DNA from 2 places in the Agromyces sp. Y575 genome. Region 1 is predicted to be linked to the other one. Evidence: predicted binding sites of a transcription regulator. Region 1 holds the regulator's gene; the other holds the start of a gene.
What was found. Region 1 encodes HrcA, which represses chaperone genes, less so after heat shock. Its sites were predicted from a motif close to TTNGCACTCGNNNNNNNCGAGTGCNAA; they were not measured.

Region 1 (10,938 bases):
TGCGACTTGATGTTTGCCACGTGGAGTTCGTCTTTCGTTCTTGTGCGGGTACCGGATATGCCGAGCGAAGGTAGAGGGGCCTCGCCGGCGAATCGTGCGGGGTGGGACCCACACGGAAGCCAACAGGCAACGATACCAGCTCTCAGCGGGAGTCACCAATGCGCTCGCGCGCGAGTCGGGCGGGGGATGTCTCGTGCGATCCGTGGCTCGCCCTGCGTCGCTCGGCGCCGGCGGCACGTCGGTCGAGTTCGGCGACCGCGCCGAGCACGATCGCGGCGAAGTCGTCTGGCCGGATGAGGCTGACGAGGTGGGTGGCACCGGGAATGATCACGAGCCGCCCGTCGCGGGCGGCGCGGAGCATCCGGCGCTCTTCGAATCGGAAGTGGTCGAAGCGTCCGTTCACGAACCAGACGGGTGCGTCGACATCCGCGAGCGCGGCCTCGGGGTCGAGTCGGCCGACCGCCTCGAGCACTGGCGCCATCACATCGAGCGCGACGCCGCCCGCGAGCACGTCGTCGGCGGCGCTCGGCGAGAGGAAGAGTCGGGCCATCGCGTCGTTGAGGCGACGCCCATGGTCGGGCATCGTGCCGATTGCGGCGGCGAGACGGCGATAGCCGTCGAGGGCGACGCCCCGCGGGCGCGTGCCGCACGACGCCGCCACGAGCCCGTCGAGACGGCCGGGATGGTGCGCGGCGTACTCGATCGAGATGTAGCCGCCGAGACTCAGGCCCACGAGAAGCCGCGGGATCGCAGTTTCGGCGGCGACCGGGTTCAGCGCAAGGTCGATGCTCCGCAGTGCCGCTTCGAGCGAGAAGGGTTCGCCGAGCCGCGTCCCGTGTCCGGGCAGGTCGACGGCGACCGCCTCGATGTCGTGCGCGGCGAGCAGCTCGAGCTGCCTTCGCCACATCGTCGACGAGGTGCGAAGTCCGTGCACGAGCACGACGCGGGCGCGAGGCATCCGTCAGCCCGCCCTGATCGCGCCGATTTCGCGGGCCCGTGCCACCGCAGCGGTGCGCGAACCGACGCCGAGCTTTGTGAAGCTGTGCACGAGATGCGACTTCACCGTCGCCTCGCTCAAGAAGAGGGATCTGCCGATCTCGCGGTTGGTGCGCCCTTCCGCGACGAGCGAGAGCACCTCGGCCTCTCGTACCGTGAGCCGCTCACCGCTCGCGAGCGACGCGTCGAGGCGCGAGGAGACCCCGGGTGCGAGTGCGGCATCGCCGACCGCCGCCGCGTGAACCGCGGCGATGAGTTCGGCAGGCGGTGCATCCTTCAGCAGGTAGCCGCTCGCGCCGGCCTCGATCGCGCCGAGGATGTCGGCATCAGTGTCGTAGTTCGTCAGCACCAGTACGCGGGGCGAGCCCGGTTGCGAACGAATTCGACGGGTCGCCTCCGCGCCCTGCATGGCGCCGGGGTACTGCAGGTCCATGAGCACGAGGTCGACTTCGGATGCCGCAGCGAGCCGTACCGCGTCTTCGGCCGTCGTCGCCTCGCCGACCACCTCGAGGTCGGGCTCGCTCTCGAGCATCGCGCGGATACCGGCACGCACAACGGGATGATCGTCGCTGAGCAGCAGCCGGATCACGGTGCCACCACCGGGATGCGAACGGAGACCGCGGTGCCGTCGCCGGGTGTCGATTCGATGTCGATGCTCCCGCCGAGGGCCTCGGCGCGCTGCCGGATGGCGCGGAGGCCGAAGCCGGCCGAGGCCGCGGCAGTGGGGTCATCGGCGTTCGAAGCACTGAAGCCGATGCCGTCGTCGACCACGTCGAGCGCGATCTCGTCGCCGAGGTAGCTCAGGGTGACGGATGCGTGGGCGGCATCCGAGTGCTGGAGCACGTTGGCGAGTGAACCCTGCGCGATGCGTAGGAGTGCAGCCTCGGTGGACATCGGCAGGAGGATCGGATCGCCGCTGGTGCCGAACTCGACCCGCAACGGTGTTCCCGCCTGCACCGACTGCTCGGTCGTGGCCTCGACGAGTCGCCGGAGCGCGGCGGGCAGCGTCTGCGCATCGAGCGAGGGCGGCGCGAGCTCGCGGATGAATCGCCGGGTCTCACCGAGATTCAGTGCTGCGGTCTCGCGTGCGAGCTGCAGCTTCTCTTGAGTCGCGGTGTCGGTGACATCGCGCTCGGCCGCGTGGAGCAGCATCTGGATGCTCGACAGGCCCTGCGCCACCGTGTCGTGGATCTCCTTGGCGAGGCGCTCGCGTTCGGCGAGTGTGCCGGCCTCCCGGCTCGCCGACGCCAACTCCTCGCGAGTGGTCATGAGATCGAGGATGAGCGCCTGGCGCTCCTGTGTCTCCTGCGCCATCGCGCGGTACCCGAGCCCGATGACGATCGCGACGCCGGCACTGATGAGCGGGCCGAGGATCGAGCCGACATTGAATCCGAGGTGGGTCGCGGTGCCCCAGACCGAGAGACCGAAGGTGAGCACGACGAGCGGCACGGCGATCGGGGCCGCGAGCACGTGCAGTTCGAGGAAGAAGAGCGGGAAGGCGAGGAACGCCGCATCGGGTGTCAGCGCCGACATGCCGACCCAGAGCATGAGAAGCCCGATCAGCCAGACCACTCGCGCCCAGGTCGGTAGGTGGCGGTGGGCCGCCGCGATGCCGGCGCCGTACCAGGCGAGGAACGCGACCGCGAGGATCGTGACGGAGACTTCATCGGGCGAATCGGCGAGCAATGCCCGCACGACGACGAAGAGCGCGAGTCCCACAACGAGCACGTGCAGGCCGAGCCGGAGCGCGGTGAAGACCGGACGGAGCGCCGAGGGCGCCACGTGCGCGTCAGGGATCTCGATCACGGCCATTTGCTCCGAGCGTAGCCCGGGGGCCTTGCGCGGGGCATCCGTCGAAAGTCTGAACGGAAGTCATGGGAGAATCGACTGGATGTCTCCGAGAGCTGCTAACCCGCCGGTGCCTGCCGCCACCGACCCCGCGCTGATCCGCAACTTCTGCATCATCGCGCATATCGACCATGGCAAGTCGACCCTTGCCGACCGCATGCTCGGAATCACCGGTGTCGTGAGCGATCGCGACATGCGTGCCCAGTACCTCGACCGCATGGACATCGAGCGCGAGCGCGGCATCACGATCAAGAGCCAGGCTGTGCGCATGCCTTGGGCCCTTCGACAGGCTCAGGGACCGGATGTCTCCTACGCCCTGAACATGATCGACACCCCGGGCCACGTCGACTTCAGCTACGAGGTCTCGCGTTCACTCGCTGCGTGCGAGGGCGCGATCCTGCTCGTCGACGCTGCACAGGGCATCGAAGCACAGACGCTCGCGAACCTCTACCTGGCGCTCGAGAACGATCTCGAGATCATCCCGGTGCTGAACAAGATCGACCTGCCGGCGGCCGATCCCGAGAAGTACGCGAAAGAGCTCGCCGACCTCATCGGCGGTTCGCCCGATGACGTGCTCAAGGTCTCGGGCAAGACCGGTGTCGGTGTCGAAGAACTGCTCGACCGCGTCGTCGAACGCATCCCTGCGCCGGTCGGCCGAGCGGATGCCCCGGCGCGCGCGATGATCTTCGACTCCGTCTACGACAGCTACCGCGGCGTCATCACCTATGTGCGCATGATCGACGGCCACCTGAAGCCGCGCGAGCGCATCCAGATGATGTCGACGAGGGCGACCCACGAGATCCTCGAGATCGGCGTGAGCGCCCCCGAACCGACCCCGTCGAATGGTCTCGGCATCGGCGAGGTCGGCTATCTCATCACCGGTGTGAAAGACGTGCGCCAGTCGAAGGTCGGCGACACTGTCACGACCGCCGCGAAGCCGGCCGCCGAGGCGCTGCCGGGCTACACCGAGCCGCTGCCGATGGTCTTCTCGGGTCTCTACCCGATCGACGGCAGCGATTATCCCGAGCTCCGCGAGGCGCTCGACAAGCTGAAGCTCTCCGATGCCGCGCTCGTCTACGAACCCGAGACCTCGGTGGCGCTCGGCTTCGGGTTCCGCTGCGGATTCCTCGGCCTGCTGCACCTCGAGATCGTCACCGAGCGCCTGGAGCGCGAGTTCGGGCTCGACCTCATCGCCACGGCGCCTTCGGTGATCTACGAGGTCACGACCGAAGACAAGAAGACCGTCACGGTCACCAACCCGAGCGAGTTCCCGACCGGCACGAAGATCGTCGAGGTTCGCGAGCCGATGGTGCGAGCCGCGATCCTCGCGCCGAAAGACTACGTCGGCACGATCATGGAGCTCTGCCAGTCCCGTCGAGGTGCGCTCATCGGCATGGAGTACCTCGGTGAAGACCGGGTCGAGATCCGCTACAACATGCCGCTCGGCGAGATCGTCTTCGACTTCTTCGACCAGCTGAAGTCGAAGACCGCAGGGTATGCCTCGCTCGACTACGAGCCGACGGGCGACCAGGCCGCCGATCTCGTCAAGGTCGACATCCTGCTGCAAGGCGAGCAGGTCGACGCGTTCAGCGCGATCGTGCACCGCGACAAGGCGTACGCCTACGGCGTGCTCATGACCGGTCGCCTGCGTGAACTCATCCCGCGCCAGCAGTTCGAGGTGCCGATCCAGGCGGCCATCGGCGCTCGCATCATCGCGCGCGAGTCGATCCGTGCGATGCGCAAAGACGTGCTGGCCAAGTGCTACGGCGGTGACATCAGCCGCAAGCGCAAGCTCCTCGAGAAGCAGAAGGAGGGCAAGAAGCGCATGAAGATGGTGGGTCGCGTCGAGGTTCCCCAAGAGGCGTTCATCGCAGCGCTCAGCGGCGACGTCGAGAAGAAAGACAAGAAGTAGCGTTCCGTTCGTCGCCGAGCGCTGATCGCGATGACCACGAGCCGCAGCCAGAACGGTCACAGGAGACATCCGTAGAATCGACGGATGCCTGCCGCCCGATCGCCGCGCCCGACCCGCACGCCCGTCAGGTGCCGCACCACAGGAGAGGCCGCCAGATGACCCGCCGAAGCACGTTCACGGACCAGTCGGTCACCTACGGGGCGATCGGGGCGACCCTCGCTCCCGACCTGCTTCGGTATCCGCCCGCCGGGTATCGCCCTGCCGAAGACGCGGTACGTCTGGGGTCGGGTGTCGACCGCTTCGAGCGCGCTGCTGAAGCACTCATGAGCTGGGGCATCCAGCGCGGTGCAGGCTTCGAGGTGACGGATGTCTCGGCCGGCACCGGTGCGCAGTACCCCGGCATCGTCTACGACGTCGAGGGGTCGCCGCTCGGCGAGCAGCCCGCCCCGCGCAGCGAGGAGCGCTTCGGGGCAGACGGCACGCCCTGCGTCGCCGCGGGAATGACCGCCGTGCTGCAGCGCAAGCGCCGGTTCGGTGCCGCGAAGACCCCTGTGCTCGTCGTCTACGTCATCGACGAGCCCGACCGCATCGGGTTCGCCTACGGCACGACGGGTGACGGTCCCGAGAGCGGTGAGGAGTCCTTCATCCTCGAGCGCCGCGACGACGACACGGTGTGGCTCACGATCCGATCGATCCTTGCGACCTCGGCCGTTTCGGCCCCGATGCAGCGCAAGCGCCGGCGCGAACTCACGAAGCTCGAACTCCGGGCGTTGCACCCTGCGGGCGGCGCGTAGGCGTGGCATCTGCGCTGCCTCTCGGCGATCCAGCACCGGCCGACGGGCTCCTGCCGGCATCGGCCGCCGTCGGCGCTGGCCAACGTGCGTTCGGCGTGTACATCCATGTGCCGTTCTGCCGGGTGCGCTGCGGCTACTGCGACTTCAACACGTACACCTCCGATGAGCTTCGCGGTGCGAGGCAGGTAGATTACGCCGACCATGCGATCGCCGAGGTGCGGATGTCGCGGCAGATGCTCGCGGCATCCGACCTGCCTGAACGCCTCGCGTCGACCGTCTTCTTCGGCGGCGGCACGCCGACCCTGTTGCCCGCGGCCGACCTCGTGCGGATGCTCGACGCCGTGCGCCAGGAGTTCGGCCTCGTTCCGGGCGCCGAGGTCACGACCGAGGCGAACCCCGACTCCGTCGGGCCCGAAGATCTCGTGCGACTCGCCGAGGGCGGGTTCACGCGTGTTTCCTTCGGCATGCAGTCGGCGGTGCCGCACGTGCTCGCCGCGCTCGACCGCACGCACGACCCGGCGCGGGTGCCGCTCGTCGTCGGCTGGGCACGCGACGCGGGCCTCGATGTCAGCCTCGACCTCATCTACGGCACGCCGGGGGAGTTGATGTACGACTGGGAGCGGAGCCTCGACCAGGCGATCGCGCAGCGACCCGATCATTTGAGCGCCTACGCCCTCATCGTCGAAGACGGCACGAAGCTCGCCCGGCAGATCCGTCGCGGCGAACTCGCGGCTCCGTCAGACGACCTCGAGGCGGACATGTACGAGCTCGCCGACGAGCGGCTCGCCGCAGCGGGCTACGAATGGTACGAGGTCAGCAACTGGGCGACGGATTCCTCGCATCGCTCTCGTCACAACCTCGGGTACTGGCGCGGCGACGACTGGTGGGGCGTGGGTCCCGGCGCGCACAGTCACGTGGGCGGGGTGCGCTGGTGGAACGCGAAGCATCCCTCGGCCTATGCCGATCGGGTGACCGCGGGCGTGTCACCGGCGGTGGGCAGGGAGGTGCTCGATGCGCCGACCCGCGAGACCGAACGTGTGATGCTCCTGACGAGGATCCGCGAGGGAATCGTCATCGCATCGCTGCACGCGGGTGGGCGTCACGCCGTGGCGGGTCTCATCGCCGATGGCCTCGTGGACGCGAAAACCGCCCTCTCCGGTGAGTTGGTACTCACCAGAAGAGGGCGGCTGCTCGCTGATGCCGTGGTCAGGCGCCTGCTCGACGAGTCGTCGGAGCTCAGCTCACGAACTTGATCGCGAGCGGGTAGGTGTAGGGCTGGCCCTGGTTCGCCTTCACTGCGGCGATGATGCTGAAGACGATGTTGACGATGTAAACCGCGATCAGCACGAAGATGCCGATGATGACGAAGGTCAGGATGGTGCCGACGACGTAGGCGATCGCCATGGTGATCTGGAAGTTCAGCGCCGTCGCGGTGTGCGCGCGCACGAACGGGCCCTTGTCCCTCAGGATGAGGTAGCCGACCAGGGCGGGAACGAAGCTGAAGAAGATGCCGCCGATGTGGATCAGCGTCGCCCAGAGCTTCTCGTCGGACGGGCTGAGCTGCGCGCCCTGCTGGTAGGGGTTCGCCGGCGGTGGCGGCGGAGGGGGAGGCGGGGTTGCGTCAGACATGTTGTCTCCTTGATCGGGTCGCCCGAAGGCGCGATTCGGCCTCGTCGCACGACGGGCGAGCTTTCAACCACCCCATGCTGGCACAGTGGCGCGCGCCGGGTGCGGAATTCGCCCGGCGCGCTTGGCCCGGCCGACTACTTGATGAGGCGGATCGCGAACGGGTAGCGGTAGTGCTGGCCGTCTTTCGTCTTGAGGAACGCGATGATCGAGAAGACGACGCTCACGATCCATGCCAGCCACACGACGAGGAAGCCGATGAGGATGAACGTGAGGATCCAGCCGACCACGTAGGCGATGAGGATCGTGATCTGGAAGTTCAGCGCCTCTTTCGCCTCGGTGTTCGTGAAGGAGCCCCGGTCTTTGAAGACGAGCCAGATGATGAGGGCCGGCAGGAATCCGAGGATGCCGCCGAGGTGCGCGAACGAACCCCACTGCACGTCTTGATCGGGTGCGAGCGGTGCAGCGGCGACGGGTTGGGCGGGCGGAACGTTCTGATCGGGTGCAGGTGAGTTCGGATCGGTCATGGCGGGTGCCTTTCGGGGTTCTCGGGTGAACCGCGTCTCGCGCGATGGGAAGATCGCATCCAAGGGTGACTCGCGGGATACCCATAAGCTAGCGCCGTCGCCTCGCTGCTGGCAACGGCCTCGTCGCAGGATGTCGCGATATGATTGGCACTCACTCAGAACGAGTGCTAAGTCTCAGAATGAGTGCTCAGCGTCAGACGGAAGCGAGGGTCATGGTCTCCGAACGCAGCCTCGCAGTGCTGCGCGTGATCGTTCAGGACTACGTCGCATCACGCGAGCCCGTCGGGTCGAAGACGATCGTCGAGCGGCACGCCTTCGGGGTGTCTGCAGCGACGATCCGCAACGACATGGCCCTCCTCGAAGAAGAAGAGCTGATCGCAGCTCCGCACACGTCTTCGGGTCGCATCCCGACCGATAAGGGCTACCGGGTCTTCGTCGACCAGCTCACCGACGTGCGCCCGCTGACCTCTGCCCAGCGTCAGGCGATCGAGACGTTCCTCGGCGAGTCGAGCGACCTCGACGAACTGCTGGCCCGAACCGTGCGCCTCATCGCCCAGCTCACCAAACAACTCGCGGTCGTGCAATACCCGAGCTTCGGCAGTGACCGCGTGCGTCACGTCGAACTCGTCTCCCTCGCACCCGATCGGGTGCTCTGCATTCTCATCACCGACTCGGGCCAGGTCGAGCAGCGCCTCGCCGAACTCGAGGAGCCGGTCGACGAGCGCACACTCGATGCGCTGCGGGCGCGGCTGAACAAGATCGCAGGGGGCCGGGCGATGGCGGATGCCGCTGAGGCGCTCTCGGGCGAGATCGACAGCGCCGACCAGCGGCACGCCGCTGTGCTGCACACGCTCGCAACGACGCTCGCCGAGCAGGCGCGCGCGCAGCGCACCGAGCGCCTCGTCGTGGCCGGGGCAGCGAACCTCGTGCGCACCGAGCAGGATTTCGCCGGATCGATCCTCGGCGTCATCGAGGCGATCGAGGAGCAGGTCACCCTGCTGAAGCTCTTCGGCGAGATGGCGACCGATGAGCATTCGGTGACCGTGCGCATCGGGCGCGAGAATGCGTCGTTCGGACTCGGCGAGACCTCGGTCGTCTCGAGCGCCTTCGCGATTCCCGGGCGCGATATCTCGCGACTCGGCATCGTCGGGCCCACCCGCATGGACTACTCCACCAGCATGGCGGCCGTTCGCGCCGTCGCACGCTACCTCTCCCGCACGCTCGGCGAGAGCTGAACCCGCCGCCCGTCGCACCCGACCGGCATCCGGCAATCGAAAGGACATGCCCTCCGTGGCCGACCATTACGAGGTCCTCGGCGTCTCGCGCGACGCCACACCCGACGAGATCAAGAAGGCGTACCGTCGTCTCGCCCGGGAGCTCCACCCCGACGTCAACCCGGGCGCCGAGGCATCCGAGCGATTCAAAGAGGTCACGCACGCGTACGACGTGCTCTCCGATGCCCGGGAGCGCGAGCAGTACGACCACGGAGGTCAGGGCGGCTTCGGCGGCGGTCAGAACTTCGGCGGCTTCGGCGACATCTTCGAGACGTTCTTCGGGGCCGGCCAACAGAGCCGCGGCCCGAGGTCGAGGCGGGAGCGCGGTCAAGACGCGCTCATCAGGGTCGAGGTGGGCCTCGAAGAAGTGATCTTCGGCACGCACCGCGACATCGAGGTCGACACGGCGGTCACGTGCGAGACGTGCCACGGCTCGTGCTGCCAGCCGGGCACCTCGCCCGTCACCTGCGACATCTGCCATGGCACCGGATCGATCCAGCGCTCGGTGCGTTCGTTGCTCGGCAACGTCATGACCTCGAGCCCCTGCGGCACCTGCCGCGGCTACGGCACGATCATCGCGACGCCGTGCGTGACCTGCCAGGGGCAGGGCCGCGTGCGTGCGCGTCGAACGGTGCCGGTCGATGTCCCCGCCGGTGTCGACACCGGCGTGCGCCTCCAGATGCCGGGCTCCGGCGAGGCCGGCCCCGCCGGCGGTCCGAACGGCGACCTGTATCTCGAGATCAAGGTCAAGAACCATGAGGTGTTCAGCCGCAACGGCGATGACCTGCTGTGCACACTCGAGGTCGCGATGACCGACGCGGTCCTCGGCACGACGGCCAACATCCCCGCGCTCGACGGCGACGTCGAGCTCGAGCTGAAGGCAGGGCTCCAGAGTGGCGAGATCCTCACCGTGAAAGACCGAGGCGTCACGCGGCTGCGCGGTGCAGGCCGCGGCGACCTGAAGGTCGGCGTGCAGATCGTCACCCCCACGAGGCTCTCCTCGAAGGAACGCGAGCTCATGCAGCAGTTCGCAGCCTCGAAGAAGGCGCCCGAGCCTGAACTCAGCCACTTCCAGCAGGGCATCTTCGCCCGGCTGCGTGACCGGTTCCTCGGTTAGGCGGATGCACCGGTGAGCCACCTCTACCTCGGCGAATCGCTCGACCTCGCGACCGTCGTATCCGGCGGCACCGTCGCGCTCTCCGGAGACGAGGCGCGGCACGCCGTGACCGTCTCAAGGGTGCGAACGGGCGAGCGCATCGCGATCGGCGACGGCCATGGCACGCTCGTTCACGGGATCGTGGCCTCGACGGGTGCGCGTGAACTCGAGCTCACCGTCGACGAGGTCATCGCCGAACGGCCGCCGGCACCGCGCATCACCCTCGTGCAGGCTCTGGCGAAGGGTGACCGCGACGAACTCGCGGTGCAGGCGGCGACCGAGCTCGGCGTCGACGCGATCGTGCCATGGGCGGCGAGCCGCTCCGTCTCCCGGTGGGAGGGCCCGAAAGCCGAGAAGGGTCGCCTGCGATGGGCTTCGATCGTGCGCGAGGCCGTCAAGCAATCGATCCGCGCCTGGTTGCCTGTGGTCTCGCCGGTCGCGACGACCGCGCAGCTCGCCGAGCGACTCGGCGGGCAACGGATGCTGCTGCTCGAGCCGACGGCGACGGCGATGCTGACCGACATCCGGCCCGATGGGCGTGATCTTGCGCTCGTGGTCGGTCCCGAGGGCGGCATCACCCCGGCCGAGTTGGAGCGCCTCACCGCTGCCGGTGCCGAACCCGTGCGGCTCGGGGCATCCGTGCTTCGTACCTCGACGGCCGGGCCGGCCGCGATCGCTGTGCTGAACGCGGCACTCGGGCGGTGGTGAGGCATCCGTCGCTACGATGGTGGAATGACCTCGTCCCGCGCAGAACCGACTCTCTTCGAGCGAATCGCCGCTCGTGAGATCCCCGCGCGACTGGTTG
Region 2 (10,938 bases), on a different contig from region 1:
GCACCAGGGGCTCGCCCTGAAGGTGCCCGCCTACGAGTACGCGCATCCGATCGAGCTGCTCGACGAGGTGCTGGCGCGCGACGAGACCCCGTTGTTCGTCGCGCTCGACGGCATCACCGACCCTCGCAACCTAGGCGCGATCCTCCGCTCCACGGGGGCGTTCGGCGGCCAGGGCGTCATCGTGCCGCAGCGTCGTTCGGTCGGCGTGAACTCTGCGGCGTGGAAGACCTCGGCCGGGGCGGCGGCACGTGTGCCCGTTGCCATGGCGCCGAACCTCACGCAGACGCTCAAGGCGCTGAAGGAGCGCGGAGTCTTCGTGCTCGGTCTCGACGGCGGCGGGGATGTCTCGCTGCCGGGCCTCTCGTGGGCCGATCGGCCGATCGTGATCGTCGTGGGCAGCGAGGGCAAGGGGCTCTCGCGGCTCGTCGCCGAGACGTGCGACGCGATCGTCTCCATCCCGATCAGTGACGCGACCGAGTCGCTGAACGCCGGAATCGCGGCATCCGTCACCCTCTACGAGATCTCCAAGCTCCGCGCCGAATAGCGGGTCCGTCGGTCGAGTAGCGCCCAGCGGACCTGCATACGCTCGCTACTCGACAGCGGGTTCCCGTGTGGGTCAGACGTTGGTTCGCCAGTCGCCGTCATCGTCGGGATCGAGGGCGGCGAAGGCCGCGGTGTCGGTCGAGGGGATCGTCTCGATCGGCATGGTGAACGCGCCCGTCGGCGGGCCGATCACGGTCGCCTCGTCGCGCCGATGCCGCAACACGGTGTTGATGTAGGAGGTCACCGCTTCAGCGAGCGGGATGTCGTGCCCGGCCTGCTGGGCGAGGTACCAGCGGTGGTCGAGCAACTGGTGGAACACCTCGGCCGGTTCGAGCTTGCCGCGCAGGTCGAGCGGAATCGCCCGCACGACCGGTTCGAACACACGCATGAGCCATTCGTGCGCGACCATCTCCTCGTCGAGCTCGGTCTTGCCGTAGGCGGCCCGGTACGAGTCGAGGTCGTTGAGCAGTCGTCGTGCCTGGTTCTCGCCGGCGTCGACCCCTGTGAGTCGCAGTAGGCGCCGCTGGTGGTGGCCAGCATCGACGACCTTCGGCTGGATGCGCACGGTCGTGCCCGTCTCGTCAGTCTTGATCGCGAGTTCTTCGATGTCGAAGCCGAGCTCGTTCAGCCGGGTCACGCGCTCATTGATGCGCCACCGCTCGGCGCTCGAGAACGACTCGGATCCGGTGAGCTCGATCCAGAGGCTGCGGTAGGCCTCCACGATGCCATTCGAGATGTTCACGGGATCGAGTTCGTCGGCCACCTTGCCGCCCGCCTCGAGGTCGAGCAGTTCGCCCGCGATGTTGACCCGAGCGATCTCGAGGTCGTTCTCGCGTTGGCCGTTCGAGAGCCCGCCCTCGTAGAGCTTGCCGGTCTCGGCGTCGACGAGGTACGCCGCGAATGCACCAGCGTCGCGGCGGAACAGCGTGTTCGAGAGTGAGACGTCACCCCAGAAGAACCCGACGATGTGCAGGCGCACCAACAGCACGGCGAGGGCGTCGACGAGCCGCGTCGCGGTGTCGGGCCGGAGCGTCTGCGAGAAGAGCGCTCGATAGGGGAGCGAGAAGCGCAAGTGCCGCGTGACGAGTACCGGCTTGAGTGAATCGCCTTCGGCGTCGGTGCGGTTGGTGATGAACGCGACGGGCTCGACGCACGGGATGTCGAGGCGCTGCAGCGTGCGCAGCATCTCGTATTCGCCCTTGGCCATCTCGGCCGTCGTCTCCTTGATCGCCACGACGTGCGCGCCGAGGTGCGCGAACCGCACGAGGTGGCGCGAGATTCCCTTGGGCAGCGCCGCGATGGTGTCGTTCGGCCACGCCTCGAGGGGGAGGTCCCAGGGCAGGTCGAGCAGTGCAGGGTCGGCCGTGGCCGAGGTGATGGAGAGTGAGCCGCTCATTGTGGTTCAGCGTAGCCGCGGTTGAGGTGGGCGCAGAACAGGCGGGAGAACAACGATGCCGGCCGGGCCGAAGCCCGGCCGGCATCGCCGGTGATTGCGTGGGTCAGGCCAGCACGACCTTGCCGCCGAGGCGGTCGCCCGACTCTGCGTCGAAGAGGTGCACGTGGTTCGGCGTGGCGGTGAGGTAGACCTTGTCGCCGGCTGACGGGTGCAGCCGGCCGTCGACGCGAGCGACGATGTCGGTGCGCTTGCCCTCGACTGTGGAGTGGCCGTAGAGGTAGCCGTCGGCGCCGAGCTCTTCGACGAGGTCGACCTCGACTGCGAGGCCATCACCCTGAGTGGGCGACACGACGATGTCTTCGGGGCGTACGCCGATGGTGGCGACCTTGCCACTCGACTGGGCGAGCGTTTCGCGGTCGACCGGCACCGTTGCGGTGCCGAACTTGATGCCGTCGTCGACGAGGTCGGCGTGGAACAGGTTCATCGCGGGCGAGCCGATGAAGCCGGCGACGAACACGTTCTTCGGGGCCTCGTACAGGTCGCGCGGGGTACCGACCTGCTGCAGGACGCCGTCTTTCAGCACGGCGATGCGGTCGCCCATGGTGAGCGCCTCGGTCTGGTCGTGGGTGACGTAGACCGTGGTGACGCCGAGACGGCGCTGGAGCGAGGCGATCTGCGTACGGGTCTGCACACGGAGCTTCGCGTCGAGGTTCGACAGCGGCTCATCCATGAGGAACACCTGCGGCTGACGCACGATCGCGCGGCCCATGGCGACGCGCTGACGCTGGCCGCCCGAAAGTGCCTTCGGCTTGCGGGCCAGGTACGGCTCGAGGTCGAGGAGTTTGGCTGCCTCGAGCACGCGTGCGGCGCGCTCTTCCTTGCCGATGCCCGCGATCTTGAGCGCGAAGCCCATGTTCTCGGCGACGGTCATGTGCGGGTAGAGCGCGTAGTTCTGGAAGACCATCGCGATGTCACGGTCTTTCGGCGGCACGTCGGTGACGTTGCGGTCGCCGATGAAGATGTTGCCCTCGTTGACCTCTTCGAGGCCGGCGAGCATGCGGAGCGAGGTTGACTTGCCGCAACCAGAGGGGCCGACGAGGACGAGGAACTCACCGTCTGCCACCTCGAGGTCGAGCTGATCGACGGCCGGCCGGTTGCCTCCGGGGTAGATGCGGGTGGCCTTGTCGAACGTGACTGACGCCATGATTCTGTTTCTCCTTCACCGGCAGGTACGTGCCGGACGATCCGTAGTGATGGACTGCGTCGACGCTGACGCCCACTCAGTATCGCATGCGCGGATGGCCGCGAAGCACCCGTTCCGGCCGGGGCATCTAGTCGGAACTCGGCGCGCTCGCGGCATCCGTTTGGGTGATTCCCAGCCATCCTCCCTACTATCGTCTTTGCGTCCGCATGCACACGCGCGCGCCCACACAGCGACCGGAGTGACCATCGATGAGCAACGGCGGATCGAATCAGCCACGTCCCACCCGTAACGAGCAGCGCGAAGCGGCACGTGAGACGGCGCGAGTTCTCCGCGAGGAGCAGAAGAAGCGCGAGCGCCGCAACAAGGTGCTCCTTCAGGGCGGCGTCATCGTCGCAGTCGTCGCGATCGCGGCGGTCATCGGCACGCTGATCTTCCAGAGCGTCAAGCCGGCGGGCCCCGGCCCCGCCAACATGGCGAGCGACGGCATTCTGCTCACGGGTGTCGACGGCGTCATCACGGCGACCGAGTCGCCGGCACTGGCTGCGGACGGCACTCCGACCCCGACCGTGCCCGACGACAGCGGCACCGTGGCCAACATCGTCATATACATCGACTACCTGTGCCCGTTCTGCGGCCAGTTCGAGTCGACGAACTCCGAGTCGATCAGAACGATGGTCGAGTCGGGGGCCGCGACGCTCGAGGTGCACCCGATCGCACTGCTGACCAACAAGTCGGCCGGCACCCAGTACTCGTTGCGAGCCGCAAACGCTGCCGCTTGCGTCGCGGATGCCTCGCCCGAGTCGTTCTTCGACTTCAACGCGTTGCTCTTCGAGAACCAGCCCGAAGAGACGTCGACCGGCCTCGACAACGACGAGATCAAGGCCCTCGCGAAAGAGGCCGGCGTCAGCTCGCTCTCGACGATCGAGAAGTGCATCGACGACACCCAGTTCAAGGCATGGGTGCAGGATGCCACGGCGCGCGCGCTCTCCGAACCGGTGCCGAACTCCGACCTCGAGTCGATCACCGGTACCCCGACGGTGCTCGTGAACGGCAAGCAGTACGCCGGTTCGCTCACCGACCCGGCCGAGTTCCAGTCGTTCGTGCTGCAGGCGACCGGTGAGACCTTCTCCGAGTCGACCTCGACGCCGACCCCGACGCCCGCACCGGCGTCCTGACGATCGCCACGAAGGCCCGGCCCCGCGCCGGGCCTTCGTGCATTCGAGCGGTGGGACGATCGATAAGATGTCGGGGAGGTCTTTCCTCTCGCCGGCTTGGCGCAATTGGTAGCGCACCGCTCTTGTAAAGCGGGGGTTGTGGGTTCGAGTCCCACAGTCGGCACTTGAACCAGCACACCGTCGAAGCGACCCGGCATGCGCAGGGATCCGAACTGCGGCATCACCACGCACACGTCGAGCAGTCGAAGATCCCGCTGTGGATCGGCCTCGTACTCGCCCTGATATTCGGCGCCGGCACGGCGCTGCAGTCCCGCGTCAACGGGCAACTCGCACAGGCACTCCACGACCCGTACACGGCCGCGGCGATCTCGTTCGGCAGCGGGCTGGTGATCCTGCTCGTCGTGCTGACCTTGTGGAAGCCCGGTCGTGCAGGCCTCGGCCGTGTCGGCAGTGCGCTCCGCACCCGCTCGCTCCCGTGGTGGATGGTGCTGGGCGGCCTGGCCGGGGCCTGGTTCGTGACCACGCAGGGACTCTCGGCCGGTGTCATCGGGGTCGCCCTCTTCACGATCGCGATCGTCGCGGGGCAGACCGTCGGCGGCATCGTGTTCGACCTCATTGGTCTCGGCCCGGGCGGGCGCCGCCCGCTCAGCACGACACGGGTCATCGGTGCGGTGCTCGCGCTCGCCGCGATCGGCTGGGCGGTTTCGGCGCAGGTCGCCGGCGATGCGCCGGTGCTGCTCATGGTGCTCCCGTTCATCGCTGGCGTCGGTTCAGCGTGGCAGCAGGCCGTGAACGGCCGGGTCAAGGCCACCGCCGACAGCGCCCTCACCGCGACCGTGATCAACTTCGCCGTCGGCACGACGGCGCTCGCAGTGGTGATGCTCGTGCACGCGGCGTCCGCCGGCTGGCCCACTGCACTGCCCGCTGAGCCGTGGCTCTACGCGGGCGGGGCGCTGGGTTGCATCTTCATCGCCGGACAGGCGATGCTCGTGCGACGCCTCGGCGTGCTGCTGCTCGCCCTTTGCGGCGTGGCCGGCCAACTCGTCGCCGCGCTTGCCCTCGACCTGCTGCTGCCGACGGCCGATCGTCCGGTCGAGCTCGCGACCGTCGGCGGCACCGTGCTCGCCCTCGTCGCGGTCGCAGTCGCGTCGATCCGCTGGGGGCGGCGCAAGCACGCCGTGGCGCTCGCAGATCAGCAGTCGGCGGACGAGCCCGAGGTCGCGCCCACCGAGGTCAGCCGAGCGAACTGAAGCGAGAGACAGCCGCGACGTCGGGGCCGCGATCGGGTCGTCGCCCGCCGGGCAGTCCGCCTACGTACAGCCAACCGAGCAGCCGTTCACCGGTCGCGAGACCGTGCAGTTCGGCGACGAGCGGATGCCGCGTGTGCGGGCCCGTGCGCCACATCACGCCCCACCCGGCGTCGTCGAGCAGCAGGCTGAGCTGATGGGCGACGCCCGCCGCAACCATCTCCTGCTCCCACTCCGGCACCTTGTGGTGTTGCGAGGTCACAGCCACGATCGCGAGCAGCAGTGGTGCCCGCAGCGGCTTGCCCGCGAGCCGGGCGCCGTGTTCGCCGTCGAGTCCGGCTGCACCCGCGAGCGCGGTGCCCAGCCGAACGCGGGCGTCACCGCGGAGCGCGATGACCCGCCACGGCCGCAGTGCCGCGTGATCGGCGACCCGGCCTGCCGCCTCGAGCAACGCGACGATCTGGTCGTCGTCGGGCGCGGCATCCGTCACCTTGGGCGCCGACCGCCGCGCGAGCATCGCCTCGCGAACGGATGCCGCCACTCAGGCCTCGGCAGTGAAGTCGAGGGAGAGCGAATTCATGCAGTAGCGGTCGCCGGTGGGCGTGCCGAACCCGTCGGGGAAGACGTGCCCGAGGTGGGAACCGCAGTTCGCGCAACGCACTTCGGTGCGCACCATGCCGAGCGAGGAGTCCTCGATGAGTTCGACGGCTTCGGGGCGCACCGATTCGTAGAAGCTCGGCCAGCCGCAGCCGGAGTCGAACTTCGTGCCGCTCTGGAAGAGCTCGGCGCCGCAGGCGGCGCACGCGTACACGCCGCCACGCTCCTCGTCGAGGAGTTCACCCGTCCACGGACGCTCGGTCGCGGCCTCGCGGAGCACGGAGTACTGCTCGTCGCCGAGTTCGGCGCGCCACTCCTCGTCGGTCTTGTCCACGTTGTACGCCATGAGCGGTCCTCTCAGTCCTCGCGTCGGTGCTCCACCATGCTCGCAGGTCTTGCGGCAGGTTCCGACACCGGGTGCAACGCACTGGCGAGCGTCGATGTTCCGAGCGGCGGGTCGGTCGCGGGATCGACCGGGTGCGGACCGGACACACGCCGCCGCCACACGGCTCGTGCACGGCCGACAGTGTCTAGGATTTGTGCAGGCGGCGCATCCGGCTCGCCTCGACGGGAGGTCGTATGAGCGCCGAGCGCATACCGCAACGTCCCGCCGAGTCGGCACTCGACGAGCGCGCTGTGCGCGTGCTCGCGTTCGAGTCACGCGCGTGGCAGCAGCCGGGCGCGAAGGCGGAGGCGATCCGCGATGAGTTCGCGATCTCCGCCGCCCGCTACTATCGGATACTCGGCGAACTCATCGATTCGCCCGCCGCCCTCCGGCACGACCCCATGCTCGTCAAGCGACTGCAGCGGTTGCGTGCGGCCCGGGTGGCGGCGCGAACGCGGCGTTCCCTCTCGATCGGCCGACCGCTCGACTGAGCGCGGCCCTGACACCTGACTGGACCCATGGCGCAGAAGTTCCCCCGCGATCGTTTCGACTCGATCCCGCATGGCATCGACCGCGTCGGCGCCCATCGGGCACCCGCGCGCCGGGGCGCCGGCTGGATCACCTTCGGCTGGGCGACGCTCGCGACCGTCGTGCTGGTGGGTGTGGGCATCGCCGGCGTCATGCTTTTCAACGACCGGCTGAACTTCGGCAATCCAGCGGCCGCGTCGCCGAGCCCGGAACCCGTCGTCACCGCCGAGCCGGTGGTCGCTCCCGACATCCCGGTGCTCGTGCTGAACGGCACGGCCACGTCGGGGCTCGCGGCACAGGCGCAAGAGGCCCTCGTCGCCAACGGTGTGCCGGTGGGTTCCACCGCGAACGCGAGCGACGACACGCTGACCGAGACCGTCGTCTACTACGCGACCCCCGAGCTCGAGGGTGCTGCTCGAGGCGTCGCGCAGTTCTTGCCCGAAGCAGATGTGCGGATGTCGGACCAGTTCGTGGCCACGGGCAACCAACTCGTCGTGGTGCTCGGATCCGACTACGCGGAGGCCACGGCGGGCTGACTGGCGATCCAATCGTTGCCATTCCGAGACCTCTCGCCCGGTCCCTCCTCTTGTGCCCGCACGTCTCGACGTGAGTATCTGGACTCGGTCGCTCTATCCCGTGTGAACGCCCGGCGCCGTCCCGGTGCCCCGTCAGCACGAACGAGGGGCCCGGTACAGGCGACAGGCACGTGCTGATCGACACACGGCAACATGGGAGCAACGCATGGCGAACGGAACCGTCAAGTGGTTCAACGCTGAAAAGGGCTATGGATTCATCACCGTCGATGAGGGGGGCCAAGACGTCTTCGTCCACTACTCCGCGATCGACATGTCCGGCTACAAGGTGCTCGAAGAGGGCCAGCAGGTCGTGTTCGAGGTCGGCACGGGTTCGAAGGGCCCTCAGGCCGAGGCGGTCCGCCTCGCTTGAGCCGGTTCCACCTGATCCGCCCGGTATGTCGCAGTGGGTCCGTGGCGTGCCGCAGGCCGACTCCGATGCCCGCCCGACTACGCTGAGCGCATGGCAGCGCGGGCCCGGCCGGCACCGCTTCGGCGGGCAGCGGCGTTCGCCGTGCTCGCCTCGGCGGTGGTCATGCTCGTCGGGTGCCAGTCATCGGCGTCCGGCTCCGGCCCGCAGCCCGGCGGAGTGACGGCGCGTCCCGCGGGTGATTCGTCTGCGGTGGCCGTGGCGTTCGCGCCGCTTCGAGGCACGGCGGCGGATGCTGCGGGGCTCGCCCACCCCTCGCTCGCAGTGAAGATCGACAACCACGAAGAGGCTCGGCCGCAAGTCGCGCTGAATCGAACCGACATCGTCTTCGAGGAGCTCGTCGAGGGCGGCATCACCAGGTACCTCGCGGTCTGGCATTCGGATGTCCCCGACGAGGTTGGCCCCGTGCGCTCGATTCGTCCGATGGATCCCGACATCGCGACGCCGTTCGGCGGCATCATCTCGTATTCGGGCGGGCAGGAGCAGTTCGTCGAGATGATGATGGCGACGCCGCTCCTCAACATCGTCTTCGACTACGACGACACCGGTCTCTTCTCCCGGGCCGACGAGCGGCCGGGGCCGCACGACGTGATCCTCCGTGCCGGCGAGGCGGTTGCACGAAACGCGTCTCTCACGCCGCCGCCCATGCAGTTCGTGTACGGCGCGGCGGATCCGTTGGCTGCGCCGGCCCTCGCTGCGGCCCCGACGTCGCGGATCGACCTCGTGTTCTCCGATGCGCGCTTCCCGGCATGGGAGTGGGATGGCGGGGCATCCGTGTGGTTGCGTTCGCAGGAGGGTTCGGCCGATCTCGAGGCGTCGGGGGAGCGCGTGCGGGCGACGAACGTCGTGACGCTGCGCGTCGGAATCGACGACAGCACGTACGAGGACATTCCGAAGACGATCCTGATCGGCTCGGGTGAGGCCTGGGTCTCGGTTGGGGGCCGCACAGCGCACGGCACCTGGTCGAAGGATGCCGCGGCGTCGCCGATCACCCTCACCGCCGATGACGGCTCGCCGTTGCGCCTCGCCCCCGGCAACACATGGGTGGAGCTCGTGCCGAACGAGGGTTCGGCGAGCTTCACGCCCTGAGCGGACAGCCTCGCGCTCGCTTGCACTCCCGACGGTCGAGTGCCAGAATCGTCTTAGCACTCACTCGTTTTGAGTGCTAACCCAACGAATCTTTGAAGACGTCCGGGAAAGGACGAGAGAAACACATGGCAAAGATCATTGCTTTCAACGAGGAGGCCCGTCGCGGCCTCGAGCGTGGCCTCAACACGCTTGCCGACGCGGTGAAGGTGACCCTCGGCCCGCGCGGCCGCAACGTCGTGCTCGAGAAGAAGTGGGGCGCGCCCACGATCACGAACGACGGCGTGTCGATCGCCAAGGAGATCGAGCTCGACGACCCGTACGAGAAGATCGGTGCCGAGCTCGTCAAGGAGGTCGCCAAGAAGACCGACGACGTCGCCGGTGACGGCACCACGACCTCGGTCGTGCTCGCCCAGGCGCTCGTGCGCGAGGGCCTTCGCAACGTCGCAGCAGGCGCCGACCCCATCTTGCTGAAGCGCGGCATCGAGAAGGCCGTCGCGGCCGTCGAGACCGAGCTCCTCGCGAACGCGAAAGACGTCGAGACGAAGGAAGAGATCGCCGCAACGGCTTCGATCTCGGCCGGCGACGAGCAGATCGGTGCTCTCATCGCCGAGGCGATCGACAAGGTCGGCAAAGAGGGTGTCGTCACCGTCGAGGAGTCGAACACCTTCGGCACCGAGCTCGAGCTGACCGAGGGCATGCGCTTCGACAAGGGCTACCTGTCGGCGTACTTCGTCACCGATCCCGACCGTCAGGAAGCGGTCTTCGAAGACCCCTACATCCTGATCGTCAACGGCAAGGTCTCGAACATCAAAGACCTGCTGCCGATCGTCGACAAGGTCATCCAGACCGGCAAGCAGCTCCTGATCATCGCTGAAGACGTCGACGGCGAGGCCCTGGCCACGCTGATCGTCAACAAGATCCGCGGCATCTTCAAGTCGGTCGCCGTCAAGGCTCCCGGCTTCGGCGACCGCCGCAAGGCGCAGCTGCAGGACATCGCGACGCTCACCGGCGGCCAGGTCATCTCGGAAGAGGTCGGCCTCAAGCTCGAGAACGTCACCCTCGACCTGCTCGGCACCGCCCGCAAGGTCATCATCACCAAAGATGAGACGACCATCGTCGAGGGTGGCGGCGACGAGGAGGCCATCGCAGGCCGTGTCTCGCAGATCCGCAAGGAGATCGACAACACCGACTCCGACTACGACCGCGAGAAGCTGCAGGAGCGCCTCGCCAAGCTCGCCGGCGGCGTCGCCGTCATCAAGGCGGGTGCGGCGACCGAGGTCGAGCTCAAGGAGCGCAAGCACCGCATCGAAGACGCAGTTCGCAACGCGAAGGCCGCCGTCGAAGAGGGCATCGTCGCTGGTGGTGGCGTCGCTCTCATCCAGGCAGGCAAGACCGCGTTCGAGAAGCTCGAACTGACGGGTGACGAGGCGACCGGCGCGAACATCGTGCGCGTGGCCATCGACGCGCCGCTCAAGCAGATCGCCCTCAACGCCGGCCTCGAGCCGGGCGTCGTGGTCGACCGCGTGCGCAACCTCCCGATCGGCCACGGTCTGAACGCCGCGACCGGCGAGTACGTCGACATGCTGGCTGCCGGCATCAACGACCCGGTGAAGGTCACCCGTTCGGCGCTGCTCAACGCTGCGTCGATCGCCGGCCTCTTCCTCACCACCGAGGCCGTCGTCGCCGACAAGCCCGAGAAGAACCCGGCTCCGGCCGGCGACCCCACGGGCGGCATGGACTTCTAGTCCTCCGCGCTCTGCGCACGATGAAGG

Region 2: groL (chaperonin GroEL) is a predicted target of HrcA. The motif match lies at 9,220-9,246, and genes of this name have one in related genera.

What each region holds. Positions count from the first base shown of each region.
Region 1 covers NZ_JCAIUI010000001.1:150,468-161,405, forward strand. The annotation lists gene rpsT (30S ribosomal protein S20) at 1-20, opposite strand, end outside; gene AC1C2U_RS00760 (alpha/beta fold hydrolase) at 143-958, opposite strand; gene AC1C2U_RS00765 (response regulator) at 962-1,585, opposite strand; gene AC1C2U_RS00770 (sensor histidine kinase) at 1,582-2,808, opposite strand; gene lepA (translation elongation factor 4) at 2,888-4,756, shown strand; gene AC1C2U_RS00780 (DUF1990 domain-containing protein) at 4,912-5,550, shown strand; gene hemW (radical SAM family heme chaperone HemW) at 5,553-6,803, shown strand; gene AC1C2U_RS00790 (DUF4870 domain-containing protein) at 6,787-7,179, opposite strand; gene AC1C2U_RS00795 (DUF4870 domain-containing protein) at 7,314-7,703, opposite strand; gene hrcA (heat-inducible transcriptional repressor HrcA) at 7,916-8,938, shown strand; gene dnaJ (molecular chaperone DnaJ) at 8,994-10,094, shown strand; gene AC1C2U_RS00810 (16S rRNA (uracil(1498)-N(3))-methyltransferase) at 10,107-10,841, shown strand; gene AC1C2U_RS00815 (HIT domain-containing protein) at 10,866-10,938, shown strand, end outside.
Region 2 covers NZ_JCAIUI010000004.1:60,403-71,340, reverse strand. The annotation lists gene rlmB (23S rRNA (guanosine(2251)-2'-O)-methyltransferase RlmB) at 1-544, shown strand, start outside; gene AC1C2U_RS16315 (DUF4032 domain-containing protein) at 617-1,939, opposite strand; gene AC1C2U_RS16310 (ABC transporter ATP-binding protein) at 2,043-3,143, opposite strand; gene AC1C2U_RS16305 (DsbA family protein) at 3,392-4,318, shown strand; tRNA gene AC1C2U_RS16300 (tRNA-Thr) at 4,409-4,481, shown strand; gene AC1C2U_RS16295 (DMT family transporter) at 4,483-5,568, shown strand; gene AC1C2U_RS16290 (nitroreductase family protein) at 5,552-6,106, opposite strand; gene msrB (peptide-methionine (R)-S-oxide reductase MsrB) at 6,107-6,508, opposite strand; gene AC1C2U_RS16280 (DUF3263 domain-containing protein) at 6,742-7,038, shown strand; gene AC1C2U_RS16275 (LytR C-terminal domain-containing protein) at 7,066-7,611, shown strand; gene AC1C2U_RS16270 (cold-shock protein) at 7,817-8,020, shown strand; gene AC1C2U_RS16265 (DUF3048 domain-containing protein) at 8,111-9,166, shown strand; gene groL (chaperonin GroEL) at 9,292-10,911, shown strand.